One region of the Fulvimarina fulva genome, then DNA from elsewhere that is predicted to be linked to it. Evidence: predicted binding sites of a transcription regulator. Region 1 holds the regulator's gene; each other region holds the start of a gene.
What was found. The regulator LexA, encoded in region 1, represses DNA repair genes until DNA is damaged. The targets are predictions, from matches to a motif close to TGTTCNNNNTGTGTTCNG.

Region 2: ABDX79_RS02350 (DNA recombination protein RmuC) is a predicted target of LexA. The motif match lies at 1,594-1,611, and genes of this name have one in related genera.
Region 3: ABDX79_RS12215 (DUF3072 domain-containing protein) is a predicted target of LexA. The motif match lies at 1,949-1,966, and genes of this name have one in related genera.

Annotation. Positions count from the first base shown of each region.
Region 1 covers NZ_JBDJAC010000018.1:4,278-7,553, forward strand. The annotation lists gene ABDX79_RS18030 (hypothetical protein) at 64-324, opposite strand; gene ABDX79_RS18035 (helix-turn-helix domain-containing protein) at 360-908, shown strand; gene lexA (transcriptional repressor LexA) at 1,196-1,921, shown strand; gene ABDX79_RS18045 (ComEC/Rec2 family competence protein) at 1,962-3,276, opposite strand, start outside.
Region 2 covers NZ_JBDJAC010000001.1:504,635-507,910, reverse strand. The annotation lists gene ABDX79_RS02355 (serine protease) at 1-128, opposite strand, end outside; gene ABDX79_RS02350 (DNA recombination protein RmuC) at 400-1,560, opposite strand; gene ABDX79_RS02345 (MAPEG family protein) at 1,753-2,160, opposite strand; gene ABDX79_RS02340 (NnrU family protein) at 2,395-2,970, shown strand; gene ABDX79_RS02335 (tetratricopeptide repeat protein) at 3,078-3,276, shown strand, end outside.
Region 3 covers NZ_JBDJAC010000008.1:18,357-21,632, forward strand. The annotation lists gene rimM (ribosome maturation factor RimM) at 1-281, shown strand, start outside; gene ABDX79_RS12210 (MFS transporter) at 269-1,573, opposite strand; gene ABDX79_RS12215 (DUF3072 domain-containing protein) at 1,705-1,923, opposite strand; gene ABDX79_RS12220 (hypothetical protein) at 2,245-2,580, shown strand; gene ABDX79_RS12225 (hypothetical protein) at 2,685-3,047, shown strand; gene ABDX79_RS12230 (EVE domain-containing protein) at 3,134-3,276, opposite strand, start outside.

The DNA.
Region 1 (3,276 bases):
CAGCAGTTTCACGTCGCATTTCGGCAAGGCAAGCGAGAGAAGGCGAAGGCAGCCAATTGAGCTTCATTTGACTGCCTGAAACCCAAGCGAGGCAGAGATCAGCGTTTCAATGAGTTGCTGCGCTCGCCGCGAGTGCCGTTCGCCTTTCAGCGCCTTCTCTGCCGTCTGGCGGTTCACAGCATTGTCCCGGCACCACCTATTGAGCGAAGAGCCCTGATTGACGAAGCCGGCTCTAACGGCGACATAGAGCGAGGGCGAACCCGCCACCTGTGTCGTCAGTGAGAGCTTTATGGGCCGTGATTTTACGCTGTTTTGGTGCATCATGATTTTTTTAATTACGCAGTTTAGCGTAAAGCACAATGCCTGATCTCGATAAAAATATCATCCAAGCAGTTCGCGCCGGCTTGGCGAAGATGGGCTGGTCGGTCAAAGACCTCGGCGAAGCCACCGGAATTCCTTATCGATCCCTGCAAAATTACATGATGGGTCGCACGAGAATGCCCGCGAGTACGCTGGTAGCGATCTCTCGCTTGATCGATCTGGAGATACGCGACTTCGACGATCAGAAGCGCCGAATGCACAAATGGCATTTGTACGACGCCCTATGGACGATCTTCGGCGATCAGCTCCCCAATCTTCCAGTCAACGTTACGAACACGAACCCCTTCACCGAAGATAGTGAAGAGGCTTGGAAGCTTCACAATAGGAAGCAGGAAGCAGCAAGGGCTCTCGCAGAAGCGATCGACGAACAGTGTGAGTATTATCGCGGCCTTAGCCGCCTAACGACAGTTGGACTCCATCAACTGAACGATGGTGTTTGGGAGCGGACCAGTTCCGATGAGGGTCACCAATCAGCGTCACCAAAACTCGAACACCTACGTTCTAGGTCACCAAAGAAGGACGACTAAGCGACTGAAAAGAATGGCAAGTTCAATTTAATCGGTATTGGGCCTTTTGGTGACGTGCGCGGACAGGGATTGAGGACCCAATTTGAAGGCCAAAAAGTCCTCTAAACGACCGGAAATTATGGCTTGGTGTAACATCACCAATCCCGGATAGCGCGTTCCGATTTTACCTCGTCAATCCCGAATAGCGTTTGCGCCCACAATTCCCGATTCGTTCCGATTCGCCACTTGCGGAACACAATAAGAACATATAGGCTTGTTCAGGATTTGTTTTGGAGGCCCCGAGACGCATGCTGACGCGCAAGCAGCACGAACTTCTCACATTCATCGACGCCCGGCTGAACGAGACCGGTGTGCCACCATCCTTCGACGAGATGAAGGATGCGCTGGAGCTGAAGTCGAAATCGGGCATTCATCGTCTGATTACCGCGCTGGAAGAGCGCGGCTTCATTCGCCGCCTGCCAAATCGGGCGCGAGCGCTCGAAGTTCTCAAGCTGCCGGATGCCATGCGCCGGGGGGAAGTGGCTCGACCGCCTCAGCCCGCCCAGCGCGGCTTCACGCCGAGCGTTATTGAAGGCTCCAAGGGCCAGCCGGCGAAAGCGCGCGAGACGGTGCGAGACGGCGGGGCAAACGAGAACGTCTCGATCCCGGTCATGGGGCGGATCGCGGCCGGTGTTCCGATCTCGGCGATTCAGCACAACACCCATTCCATCTCGATCCCACCCGACATGATCATGGGCGGCGAGCACTACGCCCTCGAAGTGAAGGGTGATTCGATGATCGAGGCGGGCATTCTTGATGGCGATACGGTGGTGATCCGCCGGGGCGATACGGCAACGCCCGGCGAGATCGTCGTGGCGCTCGTCGATGATGAAGAGGCGACGCTGAAGCGTTTTCGCAAGAAGGGCGACACGATCGCGTTGGAAGCGGCGAACCCGGCCTACGAGACGCGGATCTTCGGCGCCGACCGGGTGCGCGTTCAGGGCAAGCTCGTCGGGCTCATCCGGCGCTACTGATCACAATCCGGGCTCCGGCCCACGTCCCGGGCCGCACAGGTCATTCAGCCACGTCCGGTTTGCGCCAGTATTCCGGCCAGGGCGCAAGGCGGTGGCGATTCCAGTCGGCAGGGAACTCGGAGATGGCACGTTGGACTTCGATCGCGCCGGTCGCCGGATCGCGGCTGATGGCGAGCGAGCCGCTTCGGCGCAGTGTCCTGAGGGTCACGAGGCGGGCACCCGACCGGCACGTTCGGATGCGGGCTGCCCGCGCGACGAAAGCGATATCGGCATTGTCGCAGGCTGCGCCTAGAAGCCGATAGTCGGTGGTGTAGGCAATGGTGATCCCGCTGCGTGTCGTGAACTGGCAGAGCTTCGTTTCGCAGTCTTCGAGGCCGGGAATGAGGCCGCGCTGGGTTCCCTCGGTCAGGTAGGCCCGGTCCCATTGCTCGGAGACGAAGCCGTTGGGTCGTGCTTTCGAATAGGCGATCGAGCCGCCCTCCAGAAGGGCAAAGGTCTTGCCATCCTCGAAGATCAACAGTTCGGGCGGGGTGGCACGCGCTGCCGCGAGCACCAGACCGATCGCGAGAACCGGTACGGCGAGCCATCTGAGCCGTCCCACGGGAAGGCAGAAGGCAAGTAGCGCGAGGGTCAGCGCGATCAATGCGGCGGGCTGGACAAGCCCGGTGCTCTGGTCCGGCAGGCGCGCACTGAGCTCTGAGGCGACCGCGATCAGGAGATCGAGCCCGGCGCCGACGATCGCGAATGGAAGATGGTCGAGGCCGAAGGGCATGAGGATGACGCCGAGAAGCGCCATCGGCATGATCAACAGGGCGAAGAGCGGCATCACGAGAAGATTTGCGACAAGCCCGAAGGGTGCGAAGCGCTGGAAATGGAAGATTGCGTAAGGCGCGGTCGCAAGACCGGCGATCAGCGCGGTTGCCGCCGTGCCGGTGAAGAAGACGACGAGGGCGCGCGCGGGCCCGTCCGCGAACCTGTCCGATCGCCGGCCCCGGTATCGGCTGTAGGCACCATAGACACCGACAAGACCGATCGTCGCGGCAAAGCTCATCTGGAAGCTCGCAGTCATCACGGCATGGGGCGTGAACCCCAAAATGAGGATCGCCGCGATCGAGACATTGCGCATGGTGATCGCCGGTCGGTCGAAGAGGACCGCGATCAGCATGACGAGAAGCATGAGATAGGCGCGCTCGGTGGCGACGCTGGAGCCCGAGAGGACGAGATAGAAGCTCGAGACGCAGATCGCGCCGATGGCGGCTATCTTCTTGACCGGCCAGACGAGGGCGAGCGCGCCTGCGAAGACGAGGGACCGGCGAATGGACACCATGGCGAAACCGGCGACAAGGGCGACATGG
Region 2 (3,276 bases), on a different contig from region 1:
ATGGCACGCAAGGAGCGAGGACCAATGATGCCGTCGAAGGAGCCCTGATAGTCTCCGGTCCAGGCAAGACGGATCTGCAGACCTTGGCGGAAATCGACATCGGTCTGGGAATTGTATGCTTCCGCCAAGCCGATGGCGTGTGCAGGGGCCGTGAGTACGACAGCTGGCGCTAGGGCCAAGCTGATCGCCGTCAACAGTGTCCGCGCTGCGCGTCGCATTTTAAATCCCCCTCAGGATCGGATAGTTGGCGTAGCAACGTCGGACAGCGCCATTTCGATCCCGGAAAAATTAACCTCCCGGTAAGGATAAGCTGCTTTTCTGGGGAATAATAGCTGTCGATACCCCGAGTATGCGCCTGTTTCCGCTATTTGTTCGGCTTCCATCACAAAACTGTGATGTTTACTCCGCGGCATCCTTCCTTTGGGTCGCCTCGTCATGAAGCGGCAAGTCGCCGATCCGATCGACCCGCCGCACGATTTTTTCGGTCGAAACCAGAATCTGGTCGATATCCCTCGCCGAGCGGCCGAAATGGGTCTTGAGGGCGCTGACCCGCTCCTCCAGCCGCGCGATATCTTCTGCGAGAAACTGCGTCTCTTTCTGAATGCGCCCAGCTTCCTCGCGCACGCGGGCATCTTTCAGAAGGTTCTGAATAACCTGAACCGACAACATCAGCAGTGTCGGTGAGACGATGACAACCCTCGCCCGGAACGCTTTCTGCACGATGTCCGGGAAGCGCTCGCCCAACAGCGCGAACACGGTCTCGGACGGCACGAACATCAAGGCGGTGTCGAGCGTTTCGTTCGGGATCAGATATTTGGCGGAGATCGCGCGGATATGAACATCCATATCGCGACGCATTCGGCTCATGGCAAACTGCTTGGCCTCGGGCGTCTCGGCGGCGCTTAGTGCGGCGTATGCGTCGAGCGGAAACTTTGCGTCGATGACAAGCGGCGGCGCACCGTTCGGCATTTCGATCAGGCAGTCTGGCCGCTTGCCGTTGGATAGCGTCGCCTGCATGCGGTAGCCGTTTGCCGGCAGCGCATCCGCCACGATGGTCTGCATCCTTAGTTCGCCAAACGCACCGCGGCTTTGCTTGTCGCCCAGTATGTCCTGAAGTTTCGCAATGCCGCTGGCGAGCTGGCCGATCCGGTTCTGCGCATCGTCGATGACCGCGAGACGCTCACCAAGGGCCGACAGCGAGTCATTGGTCTGGGAGCCCGTCGCCATGATGGAGCGCCCGACGGAATTCGTCAGCCCGTCGAGACGCCCGGCGAGTGTCGTGGTGAGTTCGGCCTGCCGCGCTCCCAGCACATCGGTCATTGTCTGCAGGCGGCCAGAAAGTTCGGATTGGGCACGCAGCATTGCATTGAGACCATCAGGACCGTGACCTGACGAATCTAGCGCCGCCCTGAACCAGCGAACCCTGCGCAGTGCTTTCGTCCATAGCAAGAAGAGAAGCGCCGCCAAGCCGGCAAAGACCAGCGAGATACCGCTCAAGGCGATCGGACCAACCGTGAAGTGGTCGGCAGCAAGCCACTGGATGATTTGATTCGCCTCCATGACCGGGAAGATAGCAGAGTTCGGTTAACAGAAGAGATCAAATCAGGAACGAATTTGCATCGAATGGCAAGTTTCGATGCCGAACGCTTCGCCGGTCACCCGCAGATGATCAAGGCGCTTCGACGGAAGTCGTTTATGCGGATTGTAACGCCCATCAGTGCGAACCGAGCGAGGCCGGTTTTCAGGCCTATCTCAAAATGACATGATTCCCATGAAGCATGCGGTTGCCGCCGAACCGAGCATGGCTGCCATCGACATGCCGAAACCGGCCATCCGCTGCCAGAGCGGCGCCTTCGCGATGGTGAAATGAAGAGCATGAAGGACGCGGCCGATCGTCAGCGAGAGACCGAGAACGTGGATGACCCAGGGCCATGCACCGAGCAGAGCTGCCAGCGTCAGAGCCAGCAAGGTCATCGGCATGATCTCGATGGCGTTGGCATGACCCCGCATGGCCTTGGCCAGATGATCGTTGCCGCCGTCACCGATCAGGATTTGATGGCGAATGCGGATGCGTCCGATAGCAAGAGAGATCCAGAACAGGATCGCGACGTTCAAGCCGCAATATATCGCCACCGCCCCAAGCGCTGTCTGGTCGGCCATCTGGGTTCCTCTCCAAAACGTGTTCGTTTCCTGACAGGGTCCACGTGCGAGTGAACCTCATGCGAATTCCGTGCTCGCCTACGCAGGCGACTAGGATTCGCCTGACGGACAATGGCCCGCCTCTGCGTCATCGCGGTGAGCTATAAACAGACTGCGGGAAATTGTCGCCGATCGATCGCGCAGTTCGGATGCGTGCTATTGTGCACGCGCTCACAGACTGGAAGGGACGCCCGAATGAGTTGGCTGATTGCAGGCCTCATCATCTTCATCGGCATGCATTCTATCCGCATCGTCGGAGAGGGGCCAAGACACGCGCTGATCAGTCGGATCGGGGAGATGCCCTACAAGGGTTCCTACGCTGTCATCTCGCTCGCCGGCCTGATCCTGATCGGTCAGGGGTACCCGGCGGCAAAGGCTGCAGGGGGCGTTCTCTATTTGCCGCAAGCGGGCTTGTCCCACCTCGCCCTCATCCTCGTTCCCATCGGTTTCGTGCTCGTGGCTGCTGCCTATGGACCGGCCGGCCATATCAAGCGCCTGTCCCGTCACCCGATGGTGCTGGGCGTCGGCTTCTGGGCAACGGGCCATCTTCTCGCAAACGGCATGGTCGCTGACGTGGTCCTCTTCGGCGCGTTCCTCGCCTGGGCTGTCCTCGACTACGTCGCGGCAGTCCGGCGAAATCCGCAGCCGGTCGCTTCTAAAGACGTTACGGTGACGGGCGACTTCATCGCAATCGTCGTCGGTCTCGTCGCGACGGCGATCTTCGTTATGGGGCTTCATAGATGGCTCTTCGGGGTTGCTCCCGTCGGATAAAGCCGCTCCGCTCTTCCTTGAGCCACAAAACTTGTTAGAAGACGCCTCGAAAAGCTGAAAACGCCTCGAACGGTGGCAATGCGGCATAACGATAAGAGCGTGAGGCGATGAGCGACGAGAGTTTCTTTCGCGAAGTAAGTGAGGAATTGCGCCAGGATCGAATAAAGTCGATCTGGACGCGCTTCGGCACGGTGATCATTTCGGTCATCGTGGCCATAATCCTGCTGACTGTCGCCTATGTCGGCTGGGAGCGCTATTCAATCGCTGAAGCGAATGCGAGCGGTGATCGCTATCTGGCGGCACAGG
Region 3 (3,276 bases), on a different contig from region 1:
ACGAGTTCTATCTCGACGATCTCGAAGGGCTGGCGGTCGAAACCATCGAGGGCGAGGCGGTCGGCATCGTCATCGCGGTCCATAATTTCGGGGCCGGCGATATTCTGGAAATCGCGCCGGACGAGGGCGCGACCCTGATGGTCCCGTTTTCCGAGGCCGCCGTGCCGGAGCTCGATCTTGAGGTAGGCATGCTGAAAGTCGATCCGGTCGCGGCCGGTCTCGTCGACGTGGCGGGCGACGCAGACGAGGCAGGAGACCCCGAAGCCGATCAGTCCTCCTGAACCTCGTTAAGTCTCATCGCCACGAAGACGGCGGCCAGACAAAACGCAGCGAATGCGCCGAGCACGAAGCCGGATCCCAGCTGATCGGCGAGGAAGCCGAAGCCGCCCATGGCGAGGAGGACGATACCGATCATCGTGTTCGACACCGCAGTATATACGGCCCGATCCTCGGCCTTCGCCATGTCCGTGAGGTGGATCTTTCGGCCCTGGCGCACGCCCTGATAGGACAGCATCAGGAGGAACAGCGCGAAGGGCGCGGCGATGGGCCACCAGCCCTGCGCGCTCTGGATCGTCGCGAGTACGGAGGATGCGGCGAGCACCACGAAGCCTGCGATCGCCGAATAGATCAACACCTTGCGGCTCGACCGATCCGACAGCGAGCCCCAGACATAGGAACCGAGGATCGCGGCGATCGAGGAAGCGAGGACGAAACTGCCGAGGGTGCCGAGACCGCTCGTGCCATTTTCACCGGCTGACAGAACCAGATAGGGCGGGGCGAGGGCGGTAACGGTCAGAAGCGCACGCGTGATGACGAAAAGCCGGAACTGCCCATCGTCCCAGGCCTGCCGGCCATAGGTCATGATGGCCTTCAACCCGTTTTCCGCGCCCTCGTTTGCGCCGGCTTCCTCAGCGAGCAGGGTAAAGGAGAACGCTGCGAGCGCGAAAAGCGCGCCGCCGACGGCGAGCCCGATGAGAAGAACCGTCCGTTCGAGCGGCAGGATATCGAACGCCAGCGCCGCTCCATAGGCAAGGACGAACGCAGCCGCGATCGAGCCGGCCATGCCGGTGATCGATCCGCGCTTGGTTTTCGAGATCGTCTTGCCGAGCACATCCTTGTACGACACCGAGGCCAGCGACCGGCCAAGGGCGAAGATCGCCAGAAGCAGCGCAACCGTCCATCCAGCCGCCGCCCCATCCAACACCAGAAGGCAGGCGACCATCGCGAAGATCGCGGCGGCCTCGATCGCACTGCCCAGCGCCCAGACCCATTTTCTTTGCGCCAGAGCGCGCACCCGGTGGGCGACGAAGATCTGTGGCAAAAGAGCGAGCGACTCGCGTATCGGCACCAGAAGGCCGATGGCAGCACCCGGCGCCCCGACCGATTGCAGGAGCCAGGGCAGGATCAATTTCGGGTCGAGAAACCCGTCGCCGGATTTCGTCGCCGTCAAGCTGATGAAATGGATCCCGGCATTCTTCGGCTGATCGCGGCAGGCCTCTTCGGGGATATCCTTGCAGACCCGATTTTCCTCGTCTTCGAAGAACAGTTCCCCGACATTGCCGACCAGGCTCATGAACCAGACTCCTTGCTAATCGTCGCAAAGAGTCTGGAATTCTTCTAAACTGGTTCAAGCCCTGACGGCGAAATGCGAGGTCTTGCCACAGTGTTCACCAAGCCGGAGGCGGTCCGCACCAACGCGGTCGGTCAGCCGTTGTCGACGCGGTTGCTGGCCTCCTGCAGCTTGTCGATCATGATCGAGGCATTGGCTTTGTCGAGCGTCTCGTCGAAGGGCGTTCCGGTCTCCTCGCACAGGGTCTTCAGATAGGATGCCTGCGCACCCGTCATCGGCTCGTTGCCGGTCGTCCAGTCCTCCGGATCCTTCTCGGCATTGGATGGGGCATCGATCTTCGGTGCATCGGACATGTCAGGACTCCAAACTCGTTTCAATTGTTCCTGAAATGTTCTGAAGCACGCATCGTTCCCGGCCTCGTATCGTCAATTCGACGCATCTTGGGTCCGTTTGGATTTACCAAGACAAGCGAAATGAAAACCGTTCGTCTCCCCTATCGTCTCGGGTAGCAATATCTTTCGTCTTCCGACCTATGTCGCGAGGCGATGGAATTGCAAGCTGATCCATATCCGGGAAGCCGGAGCGACCCGGCAGACATTTTCCGGCTCGCCGAGGAGTATCGGCATGCCGCCACGGCGCTTGTAAATCTATGCAAGGCCGGTTCACCGAAGACCATGGCACCGTTTCGCCTTGCCGCAATCCACGCGATCGAACTCTATCTCAACGTCTGGCTGTTGATGGACGGCATCGAACCGGCAGTCATCCGGTCCTTGCACCACGATTTGAACAAGCGCGCGGACATGGCGCAAAACTCCAAGCTCATCCTCAGGGTCAAGACCGCCCGGCATCTGGCCATCTTGTCTGAGCAGCGCGACTATCTCGTGTCGCGATACGCGCCGGATCTGCTCGGCACTCTCACCCAGCGCAATCGGCTGGAGACGACGATGGCTGAAATTGCCGGAAAAGTGACGAAGCGAGTCGTGGCACACAGGAAATCCGCAGCGGCATGACGCCTCCGTGAGCGATCGCGTACTCGCCAATTTTCTGGTTCGCCCAAGTTGAAAGAGGAGACGTCGGCTTTCCGCCGGCATCCACTCACAACCGGGAGACATCCATGCGCATTTCCATTCTCGCCTCCGCCGCAGCCACAGTCCTTGCCTTCACAGCGCCGGCCTTCGCCCAGTCTTCTGCCGAGGACATCCGTGAAGCCCTCGTCGGCAACACCTTTCAGGGTGATATGGGCAGCGCCGAATATACCAGCTATTTCGGCGAGGACGGCACCTATATGGATGCCTCCGGCTCTGGGACGTACGAGATCACGGATGAAGGCGTCTGCTATCCCGGCACGGATTTCGGCTGTTATCAGGCGACCATCGACGGCAACCAGCTTCAGTGGTCGAAGGACGGAAAAGACGAGGGTTCGGGCACGATCGTCGAAGGCAATCCGCTTGGCTTCGGCGAAAACGCCGCAGGCTGATCCGCCACGAACGCGACTCTGAAATCCGCTATCGCAATGCGGACAGCTGGATTTCGTCTAGGATCATAAGCGAGCGGGCGGCGCGATCAGCCGCCCATCGCCGTTTTCGGGTCGAGCCCGCCCATTTCGCAGACAAGCTTGAACTCGGCTTCCTCGACCGGCTGAACCGAGAGCCGCGAATTGTTGACGAGAACCATGTCCTTGAGGCGCGGCTCGTCCTTCACCTGAT